3 regions of the Solibacillus sp. FSL K6-1554 genome follow, and region 2 is predicted to be linked to each of the others. Evidence: riboswitches for the same ligand, from Rfam matches in the RefSeq annotation. Region 2 holds a riboswitch; each other region holds the start of a gene.
What was found. A riboswitch is a leader RNA that binds a small molecule or an ion and turns the genes downstream of it on or off. The one in region 2 is predicted to bind lysine.
Positions count from the first base shown of each region.

Region 1 (3,287 bases), 2.5 Mb from region 2:
GGAAAAAGAAACGAAGGACGAACTTCATTACATACTTTTGACGACAGAAGAACTGCCACTCAATATTGTACAACGTTGCTTCCGTCTTGAAGCTGGCTTTTTAGCAGAACAAAAACAAAAGCAGCTAGGCTATTTGACGGAATGCTATGAAGAAAAAGATAATGACAAACATGTCGTAAAATTTACGTTGAAATGGGATTTAAAAGAGAAGATTTAGCCTTCACCTTATCATAATCAATATTATTGCTGAAGCAGCAAATTTACTCAATAAAAAAGCTGGAAATAAGCCATTACAGCTCATTTCCAGCTATTACCTTAAGAAACGGTTACTTCTTTCATCGCCAAATTGAATTCCTCATGCAACACATTCGCAGCACGAACCATCTCATCCTGTGGGATAACTACAGACACTTTAATTTCTGAAGTACTGACCATTTTTACAGGAATATGTTCGCGACCCAAGCGTGCAAACATGCGTGCGGCTACTCCCGGATTGGATGCCATCGCAGAACCGATAATAGATACTTTCGCTAAACCTACTTCAAAATCCGCAAAACTAAAGCCAAGCGACAGTTTACTAGTTTCCAATACCCGTAAAGCTTCCGCAAACTCATCTTTCGAAATTGTAAAGGAAATGGTCGGCTTCACGCCATCAATGACTGCTTGAACAATAATATCCACATTGATATCATTTTCTGCTAAAACACTAAACACTTCTGCCAATGACGCGGTTTCATAAGAATCATAGCCTATCGTCAAACGAATTATATCCGATTCGTAGGCTACCCCGCGTACAAGTAAGTTTTTCTCCATGTCTACATCCCCTTTAATAAAAGTGCCTTCCACGTCCTGTACGAAAGAGCGTACAATGAGCGGTATATTATATTTTTTGGCAAGTTCAACCGCACGTGGGTGCAAAATTTTAGCTCCTAAATTTGCAAATTCCAACATCTCATCATAAGAAACTTCCGGAAGTTTCCTGGATTCTTTAACAATTTCTGGGTCTGCCGTGAAAATCCCTTCAACCGATGAAAAAATCTCGACACGCTCTGCTTCAAGAGCAACCGCCAATGCAACCGCTGAAGTTTCAGAACCCCCTTTGCCGAATGTTGAAATATTATCTGTCCCCGTAACTCCTTGAAAACCAGCTACTACGACGATTTCTCCTAATGCTAAATGTTCCTCAATCCGTTTACTATCAACATGACTGATCCGTGCATTGCCATGTTTTTGATTTGTTTGAATGCCTGTTTGCCAACCAGCAAGCGACACCGCTTTACCACCATGCTCCTGAATTGCCATCGCCAGCATTGCACTTGTCATTTGTGTTGCTGATGCGACAAGTGCATCCATTTCCCGTTTCGATGGCTCATCGGTAATTTCGGCAGCATATTGTCGGAATTCTCGTCGTAAAGCGGGCATTGAAGAAACGACAACGACTAAGTTTATGCCACGTCCTTGCTCTTTTATCACTTTTTTAGCCACCTGTACTATTTTTTCCGGTGTAGTCAATGCCGGACCACCAAACTTTACTACAACTGTCTCCATTTTTTCCCCTCCTTGAATAAAACCGAATACAAAAAAAGGCTTTCCATGTTCATGGAAAGCCGCCGTCAATACAAATAAATAGTTATAAGTTTTCAGGATAGCCCTCCAGAACAAAAAGCTCTGACAGTTTTACATCTCTTAAATGCAAAACCAGCAAACTACGCGAACAATACGCACTTCACTTCGGCAGGACCCCCTTTCGATTGCTGTCAATGGAATTGTTCTTCCTCAAGCAATGTACTATTGAATACTGCGCCTCTATCTTAGTAAATATTGAATTGTCTTAAATATTAGCATAACACTATTCTTTATTCAATGGTGCTTCATGAAAATGGCGATAAATAACTTCCGCCAATTTTGCCGGAACACCGGACTCCTGCAGTTGCAGCTCGCTTGCCTCGCGAATTTTTTTTACGGACCCAAAATGTTTCATAAGTTGCTGCTTTCGCTTCGGACCTACACCTTCAATTCCATCAAGAACCGAAGTAATCGCATTTGTCTGATGCTGCTGACGTAAAAATGTGATTGCAAATCTGTGCACCTCATCTTGAATGCGCTGCAATAAATAAAAACCGTCACTTGTACGCTTTAACGGAACAACTTCCGCCGGCGTTCCAAATAAAAGCTGGGACGTATTGTGCTTTTCGTCTTTTGCCAGCCCCGCTATTGGAATGACTAACCCAAGTTCGTCTTCAATTACTTCTCGTGCAACTTCCATTTGCCCTTTTCCTCCGTCTATGAGAATCAGATCAGGCAATGGCAGATTTTCCCGCAATACACGTGTATAGCGGCGTCGAATAACTTCCTGCATCGCACCATAGTCATCATGTTTAGCCGCTTCTCTAGTTTTATATTTCCGGTATTCCTTTTTCGCAGGCTTCCCGTCTATAAAAACAACCATTGCTGAAACAGGATCAGCTCCATGCATATGACTGTTATCAAATGCTTCAATTCTTAACGGCAATGGAATTTGCATCGCTTCGGCAAGTGCTTCACAAGCCCCCACTGTCCGTTCCTCTTGACGTTCAATTAACTGGAACTTCTCGTGAATGGCGATTTCTGCATTTTTCATCGCTAGATCAACAAGCTCTTTTTTTGAACCGCGCTTCGGTGTCACTACTTTAACATCCAACAGCTTTTGTAAAATCGTTACGTCAATCGATTTCGGAACAAAGATTTCTTTTGGTAATAAATGATGCGGCTGTTCGTAAAAACGGCCGACAAATGTTAAAAATTCCTCTTCCGGCTCATTATAAATCGGGAAAATCGATACATCGCGCTCAATGAGTTTGCCTTGACGCACAAAAAATACCTGGACACACATCCAGCCTTTTTCCACTGCATAGCCAAATACATCTCGGTTGCTCAAATCATCTGTTACAATTTTTTGCTTTTCCATAATTTGATCGATATGGGCGATCAAATCACGAAATTCCTTCGCACGTTCAAACTCAAGATTTTCGGCAGCATCGATCATTTTTTGCTGAAGATCTTGCTTTATTTCTTCGACTCCTCCGTTTAAAAACTTTGAAATCTCATCGATCATTACGTCATACACTTGTTTTTCAATGTCCTTTACACACGGTGCCAAACATTGCCCTAAATGATAGTACAAGCATACTTGATTAGGCAGATGTGTACATTTACGAAGCGGATACAAACGGTCCAGTAATTTTCGCGTTTCGTTTGCTGCATAGGCATTCGGATACGGTCCGAAATATTTTGCTTTATCCTTCTTC
Region 1 is NZ_JBBOSS010000001.1:2,780,862-2,784,148, forward strand. It holds gene MHB58_RS13865 (YslB family protein) at 1-217, shown strand, start outside; gene MHB58_RS13870 (aspartate kinase) at 316-1,548, opposite strand; lysine riboswitch at 1,639-1,817, opposite strand; gene uvrC (excinuclease ABC subunit UvrC) at 1,850-3,287, opposite strand, start outside.
Region 1: it holds a riboswitch for lysine, as region 2 does, so the genes downstream of both, MHB58_RS13870 (aspartate kinase) here and MHB58_RS01510 (amino acid permease) in region 2, are expected to answer to the same signal.

Region 2 (3,287 bases):
ATACCGGAAGCATTCAACAGCCAAATGTAGACAACACCGTCACCGAAAAACGATGCCAGGAATGCTAACGAACCGACTGCTAATGTAGCTAAAAGTGCATACATTGGAATCCCACGCGATGTTACTTTCATGAAAAGTTTCGGCGCTTTTCCATCTACCGCTAACTGATAAAGCATACGACTAGCTGCATATAATCCTGAGTTCCCTGCAGATAACATAGCCGTTAAGATAATGGCATTCATAACAGATGCCGCAAACGCCACACCTAGGTTTTCAAATACTAAGGTAAATGGACTTGTCGCAATATCTTCAGATAAAAGACGTGAATCCGTATACGGGATCAGTAATCCAATTGCACCAATCGCGAAAATGTAAAACAGCAAAATACGCCAGAATACAGAACGAACTGCTTTTGGAATGTTTTTGCCTGGATCATCTGTTTCCCCTGCCGTTACCCCAAGCATTTCTGTACCTTGGAATGAGAAACCGGCTGCAAGGAAAATACCGAACAATGCCAGGAAACCGCCATTAAACGGTGCATCATCTTTGAAGAAGTTCGTGAAACCGACCGGATCATTCCCGCCTAAAATTCCGAAAATCATTAAGAAGCTGACAATGATGAAGACAATTACCGTTGCGACTTTAATCATCGCAAACCAGTATTCCGCTTCACCGAAAGCTTTTACAGACGCTAAGTTAAATGATAAAACAACTACGATAAATAAAATGGTCCATAACATTGAAGAACTGTCCGGGAACCAGTATTTCATAATTAACGAAACGGCCGCAATTTCTGCTGCAATTGTAATCGCCCAGTTGTACCAATAGTTCCAGCCAAGCGCAAAGCCTAAAGCAGGATCAACAAATTTTGTTGCATACGTACTAAACGAACCGGATGTTGGCATATAGGCAGCCATTTCCCCTAATGATGTCATTAGGAAATACACCATCACGCCGATCAGTGCATATGCGAGCAATGCCCCACCAGGACCTGCCTGTGCAATGGCACCACCTGATGCTAAGAATAAACCTGTACCGATCGTTCCGCCAAGCGAAATCATCGTTACATGGCGACTTTTTAAACTTTTTTTCAACCCGTTATTATTACCGAGCTGATCTATTTTAATCTCACTCATGAATATAAAACTCCCTTTTTGTTTTGTTGGTGAAGTGTAAAAGAAAAACCACCACAAGTTTTTGTGATGGTTATAGTTACACCTCATCAAACTTGAAAGATAGCTCAACACATGCTCACACATGTGACAGTTCTGTTCCTTATCGGAAACAGCCCCAGCATTATTTTCAAGAAGAAAAATAACACTTCGGCAACCATTCCTTTCATAAAGCTTCACCGATTCTTCCTAATCTCAGCTATACTAGTCTTAATGATTGCGACCTCTACCTCATAATTTACATGAGGTAATGTTTTATTTAATTTAATTGAATCAATGATTAAAAGTCTAACATAATATTTTTTTGATAGCAATGGCTTCACCTTTATTCTGTTTTTTATGAGTATTCACACTACTCTAATATATATCAACATACAAAAGGAGAATCGAAAATGGACACACAACAAGTTAATCAAAATAGCAAAAAACTACTATCCAACCGACCGCTCATCTATTTTATGGTAGCCGTATTTTTATTTGCGACCACATTACGTACACCGATTACATTGATCGGCCCGATTATTTCATTTATACGTGAAGGGCTTGGGATATCGAACTTTCTTGCAGGCTTTTTAACGACTATTCCTTTAATTGCCTTTGCGGTTGTATCACCATTTGCACCACGCATTGCCCGTAAGTTTGGGATTGAATGGACATTATTTTATTCCGTCATTTTACTTTGTGCAGGGATTTTACTGCGTTCGCTAGGGGCAACGTCTTTACTCGTTATAGGAACAATATTAATTGGGGTCGCAATTGCATTCGGGAATGTTCTTATCCCTAGCTATTTCAAATGGAAATTCCCATTACATATCGGATTATTAACAGGGATCTATTCCGTTTCAATGAACATTTCTTCCGGAATTGCTGCAGGCTTCAGTTACCCTATAGCGGCAAACGCAGGATGGCAAATCGCAGCAGGTATTACAATTATTTTAGGGATTCTTACATTACTAATCTGGCTGCCGATTTTGCGCCAGGAAAAAATTGCATTAAATATGCCGACATCGCAGACTAAGAAAACGCAAATGTGGAGGTCGCCGCTTGCCTGGGCAGTCGCTGGAGCAATGGGATTCCAGTCGTTCATATTTTACTGCTCGTCTGCATGGTTGCCGGAAATCTTCATTAGCCAGGGCCTTGATGCTACAGCGGCCGGGTGGATGGTATCCGTTATGCAGTTTGCACAAATTCCGATGACATTTATTATTCCGATTCTTGCAGGGAAAATCGCTTCTCAACGTCCGATCGTCATTTTCTTTACGATTTGTTACTTAGTCGGTTTTACTGGTGTCTTAATGGAATGGACAAGTCTTGCTGTCGTATGGATGATTTTATTAGGCTTTGCAGGAGGGGCTTCGTTTGGTTTAGTGCTGATGTTATTTTCATTGCGCACAAAGACAGCCTATGATGCAGCTGAACTTTCCGGCTTCGCACAATCAATCGGTTATTTTGTTGCCGCAATCGGGCCAGTTTTGTTCGGCTTTGCACATGATTTGACGGACAGCTGGACAATCCCGATTGTGCTGTTCATTCTCATTTCTGTTCTATTGTTTTTGGCTTCCTTTATGAGCTCAGACAATCGTACAATATAACCAAACATATGTACCCTTTTATGATATAATAACCGTAGTAAATAAAAGGAGTACAGAACTATTGCGTAAAAAGAGAAGACGGAATAAAAAAAGCCTGCCAGTAATCCCGCTATTTTTCATCGCATCGGCTGGTACAGCTGGTTTTTATGTAACGAAAACAGCTGAAGGCATCGGTATGGGAATTGTCGCTTATTTCGTTCTATATATCGCGTTTAAAATTTGGCTGAAATCGCTGAAGACGAGGAAATTGCGGAAGTCCGGAATTCGCGAAGTCGATAAAATGACCGGTGAAGATTTTGAAAGATTTTTAGGCGAATTATTTAAGCGCCGCGGATTTAAAGTGAGCTATACCGCTACGAGCGGTGACTACGGTGCCGACCTTATTTTAAAGGACGGAAAAGATATTATTGCAGTCCAGGCAAAACGCTATTCCGGTACTGTCGGTGTAAAAGCGGTACAGGAAATTATCGGTGCAGTAAAAATGTATGAAGCAACAGAGGCATGGGTTGTCACAAACAGTCAT
Region 2 is NZ_JBBOSS010000001.1:300,172-303,458, reverse strand. It holds gene MHB58_RS01510 (amino acid permease) at 1-1,136, opposite strand, end outside; lysine riboswitch at 1,229-1,409, opposite strand; gene MHB58_RS01505 (CynX/NimT family MFS transporter) at 1,565-2,764, shown strand; gene MHB58_RS01500 (restriction endonuclease) at 2,826-3,287, shown strand, end outside.

Region 3 (3,287 bases), 1.7 Mb from region 2:
AATTTTAGCTGAAGAAGGCGATACTGTATTAGTTGGACAAGTAATCGCAGTAGTTGAAGCAGGCGAAGGCGCAGCACCAGCACCAGCTGCAAAAGAAGAAGCTCCAGCAGCAGCTCCAGCAAAAGAAGAAGCTCCTAAAGCAGCAGCACCAGCACCAGTTGCAGTTGAAGAAACTTCAGGTGAGCGTGTAATCGCTTCACCAGCAGCACGTAAATTAGCTCGTGAAAAAGGTATCGACTTAGCAGCAATTTCACCAGTTGATCCACAAGGTCGTGTACGTGTTCAAGACGTTGCAGCACATGGTACAGCTCCTGCGACTCCAGCAGCAGCTCCAGCTCCAGCAGCAGGCAATGGTCCAATGATCTTTACACCAGCAGCTGATACAGACCGTGTAACAGTTGAAAAAATGAGCCGTCGTCGTCAAACAATTGCAAAACGTTTATTAGAAGTTAAACAATCAACTGCAATGTTAACTACTTTCAATGAAATTGATATGACGAACATTATGGCATTACGTAAGCGTAAACAAGATGAGTTCGTGAAAGCTAACGATATTAAATTAGGCTTCATGTCATTCTTCACAAAAGCTGTAGTAGCAGCATTAAAGAAATATCCATATGTAAATGCACAAATTAACGGTGATGAAATTCACTTAAACAACTTCTTCGATATCGGTATTGCTGTATCAACAGAAGAAGGTTTAGTAGTACCAGTAGTTCGTGATGCAAATGCGAAAAACTTTGCTGAAATCGAGAAAAACATTGCGGAATTAGCTGGTAAAGCACGCGACAAAAAATTAGGCTTAAACGACATGGCTGGCGGATCATTCACAATCACTAACGGTGGTGTATTCGGTTCATTAATGTCTACACCGATCATGAACGGTACTCAAGCTGGTATTTTAGGTATGCACTCAATCGTAAACCGTCCAGTAGCTGTTAATGGTGAAGTTCAAATTCGTCCAATGATGTATGTAGCATTATCTTATGACCACCGTATCATCGATGGTAAAGATTCTGTTGGCTTCTTAAAAACAGTTAAAGAAATGATCGAAAATCCAGAAGATTTATTATTAAATTCTTAATAGTATCTTATATGCTAATGCGCAATATGTTATATATTGCGCATTAGCTTTTTTTACAGATAACTTTCAGAAAAATGATTGTTGACGGAAATGTCGCAATAATGTAATATAAACATATCAATTTCATATCAAAACCTCACATTCTCGTGAGGTAGAGGCGCGATACTTAACAGTTTTATATGGAGCCATGAGCTGGCTGTGAAATATAAGAGAAGGAAATATCGCCGAAGTGTTGTAAATGCTCAATTTTACAATGCTGGGTCTGCAGTGAACAATTGCAGAACTGTCTCAATCATCTATATCCCTGATGGTTGAGTTGTGCTATCTCAAAATGGGAACTGTAGAGGATTCGGGCTAATTATAATTTAAACGACCTAAAGTTCTTCTTTTAGGTCGTTTTTTGTATATGTGAACCCCGAAATTTAACAAAAAAGGAGAGATTTTCTATGAAAAAAAGACTATTAATTTTATTGACTGCCATGACAATGCTATTATTAGCAGCGTGTGGTTCAAGCGATGAAGGTACTACAAGCGGTTCTGATTCAGACAAGAAAGTTATTAAAATTGGTATGGAAGCGGCGTATGCCCCTTTTAACTGGTCACAAAAAGATGATGCTAATGGCGGAGTTCAAATTGCAAGTTCAAAGGAATTTGCAGCAGGCTATGATGTGGAAATTGCGAAAAAAATTGCAGAAGGTCTGGACATGGAATTACAAATTGTTAAAACAGACTGGGATGGCTTAATTCCATCATTACAATCAGGTGCCATTGATCTGGTAATTGCAGGTATGTCACCAATGCCTGAACGTAAGGAAGTGATTGATTTCACAGAGAACTATTACACAAGTGACTATGTCATTGTTGTAAAAGAAGACGGTCCATATGCAAATGCAACTTCGTTACCTGACTTTGCAGGTGCAAAAATTACAGGTCAGCAATCGACAACACATTATGATGTAATCGACCAAATCGAAGGTGTTCAAAAACAAGTAGCGGCAACTGATTTTGGTGCAATGCGAGTGCAATTACAGTCAGGTGCGATTGATGGATATGTTTCAGAACGTCCAGAAGGTATCTCTGCTGAAATGGCACTGAATAATATTAAATACATCGTACCTGAGCCAAACTTCGAAGCAGACGAAGCGTCAACAGCTGTAGCAGTAGGTTTGAAAAAGGGATCAGATTTACGTGAACAAATTAACAAAGTTTTAGCTGAAATTTCGGAAGAAGAGCGTCAACAACTAATGGAAGACGCAATTGCAAATCAACCAGCAGCACAATAATCGTGTCGCATTAACAGTTTTGATGAGGTTGTCTTGCCGGCAAACGGAAGACAACCTTTTTCTATTAAAATTATGGTTTCATACATAAATAGTAGAAACAAAGAAAGAAATGGAGGACAAGGCGATGGCATTTTTAGAATCATCATGGAACTTGTTTACGAACAACTGGGATTTATTCGTACGTGGTGCTTGGACTGCACTTCTATTGGCAATTATCGGGACAATTTGCGGAACTCTGATTGGATTTTTTATCGGGATTATGCATACGATTCCACAACGTAAAAAGAATGTAAAATCAATAGTTTTAAAAGTACTTAATTTCATATTAACGTCATATGTGGAAATTTTCAGGGGAACGCCAATGATGGTTCAAGCGATGGTGGTGTTTTATGGCCTCGTATACTTAGGCATTGATATTGACCGCTTTTTAGCAGCTTCTGTTGTTATTAGTTTAAATACGGGAGCATATATGGCTGAATATGTACGTGGCGGTATTGTTTCGATTGATAAAGGGCAATTTGAGGCAGCACAGGCGATTGGCATGAATCACCTGCAAACAATGATTCATATTGTCCTGCCGCAAGTCGCACGAAATATTTTACCTGCAACAGGGAATCAGTTCGTAATGAACATTAAAGATTCTTCAGTATTAAGTGTTATTTCGGTTGTGGAACTATTCTTTACGGCAAACTCGATTGCAGGCAGTAACTATAAATATATCGAAGCGTTCTTTATCGCAACGATTTTGTACTTTATTATGACATTTACTGTAACTCGTTTCTTACTATTATTCGAGAAGAAAATGGACGGACCTTCTTCATATAAAGTGGAGCTTATTACCGGCAACAAGCTAGAAAAGGATGGTGAATAAAATGACAGTTGTAATAGATATTAACCATTTAAATAAAAAATTCGGCGAT
Region 3 is NZ_JBBOSS010000001.1:1,990,671-1,993,957, reverse strand. It holds gene odhB (2-oxoglutarate dehydrogenase complex dihydrolipoyllysine-residue succinyltransferase) at 1-1,084, shown strand, start outside; lysine riboswitch at 1,229-1,416, shown strand; gene MHB58_RS09715 (transporter substrate-binding domain-containing protein) at 1,531-2,367, shown strand; gene MHB58_RS09710 (amino acid ABC transporter permease) at 2,492-3,238, shown strand; gene MHB58_RS09705 (amino acid ABC transporter ATP-binding protein) at 3,240-3,287, shown strand, end outside.
Region 3: it holds a riboswitch for lysine, as region 2 does, so the genes downstream of both, MHB58_RS09715 (transporter substrate-binding domain-containing protein) here and MHB58_RS01510 (amino acid permease) in region 2, are expected to answer to the same signal.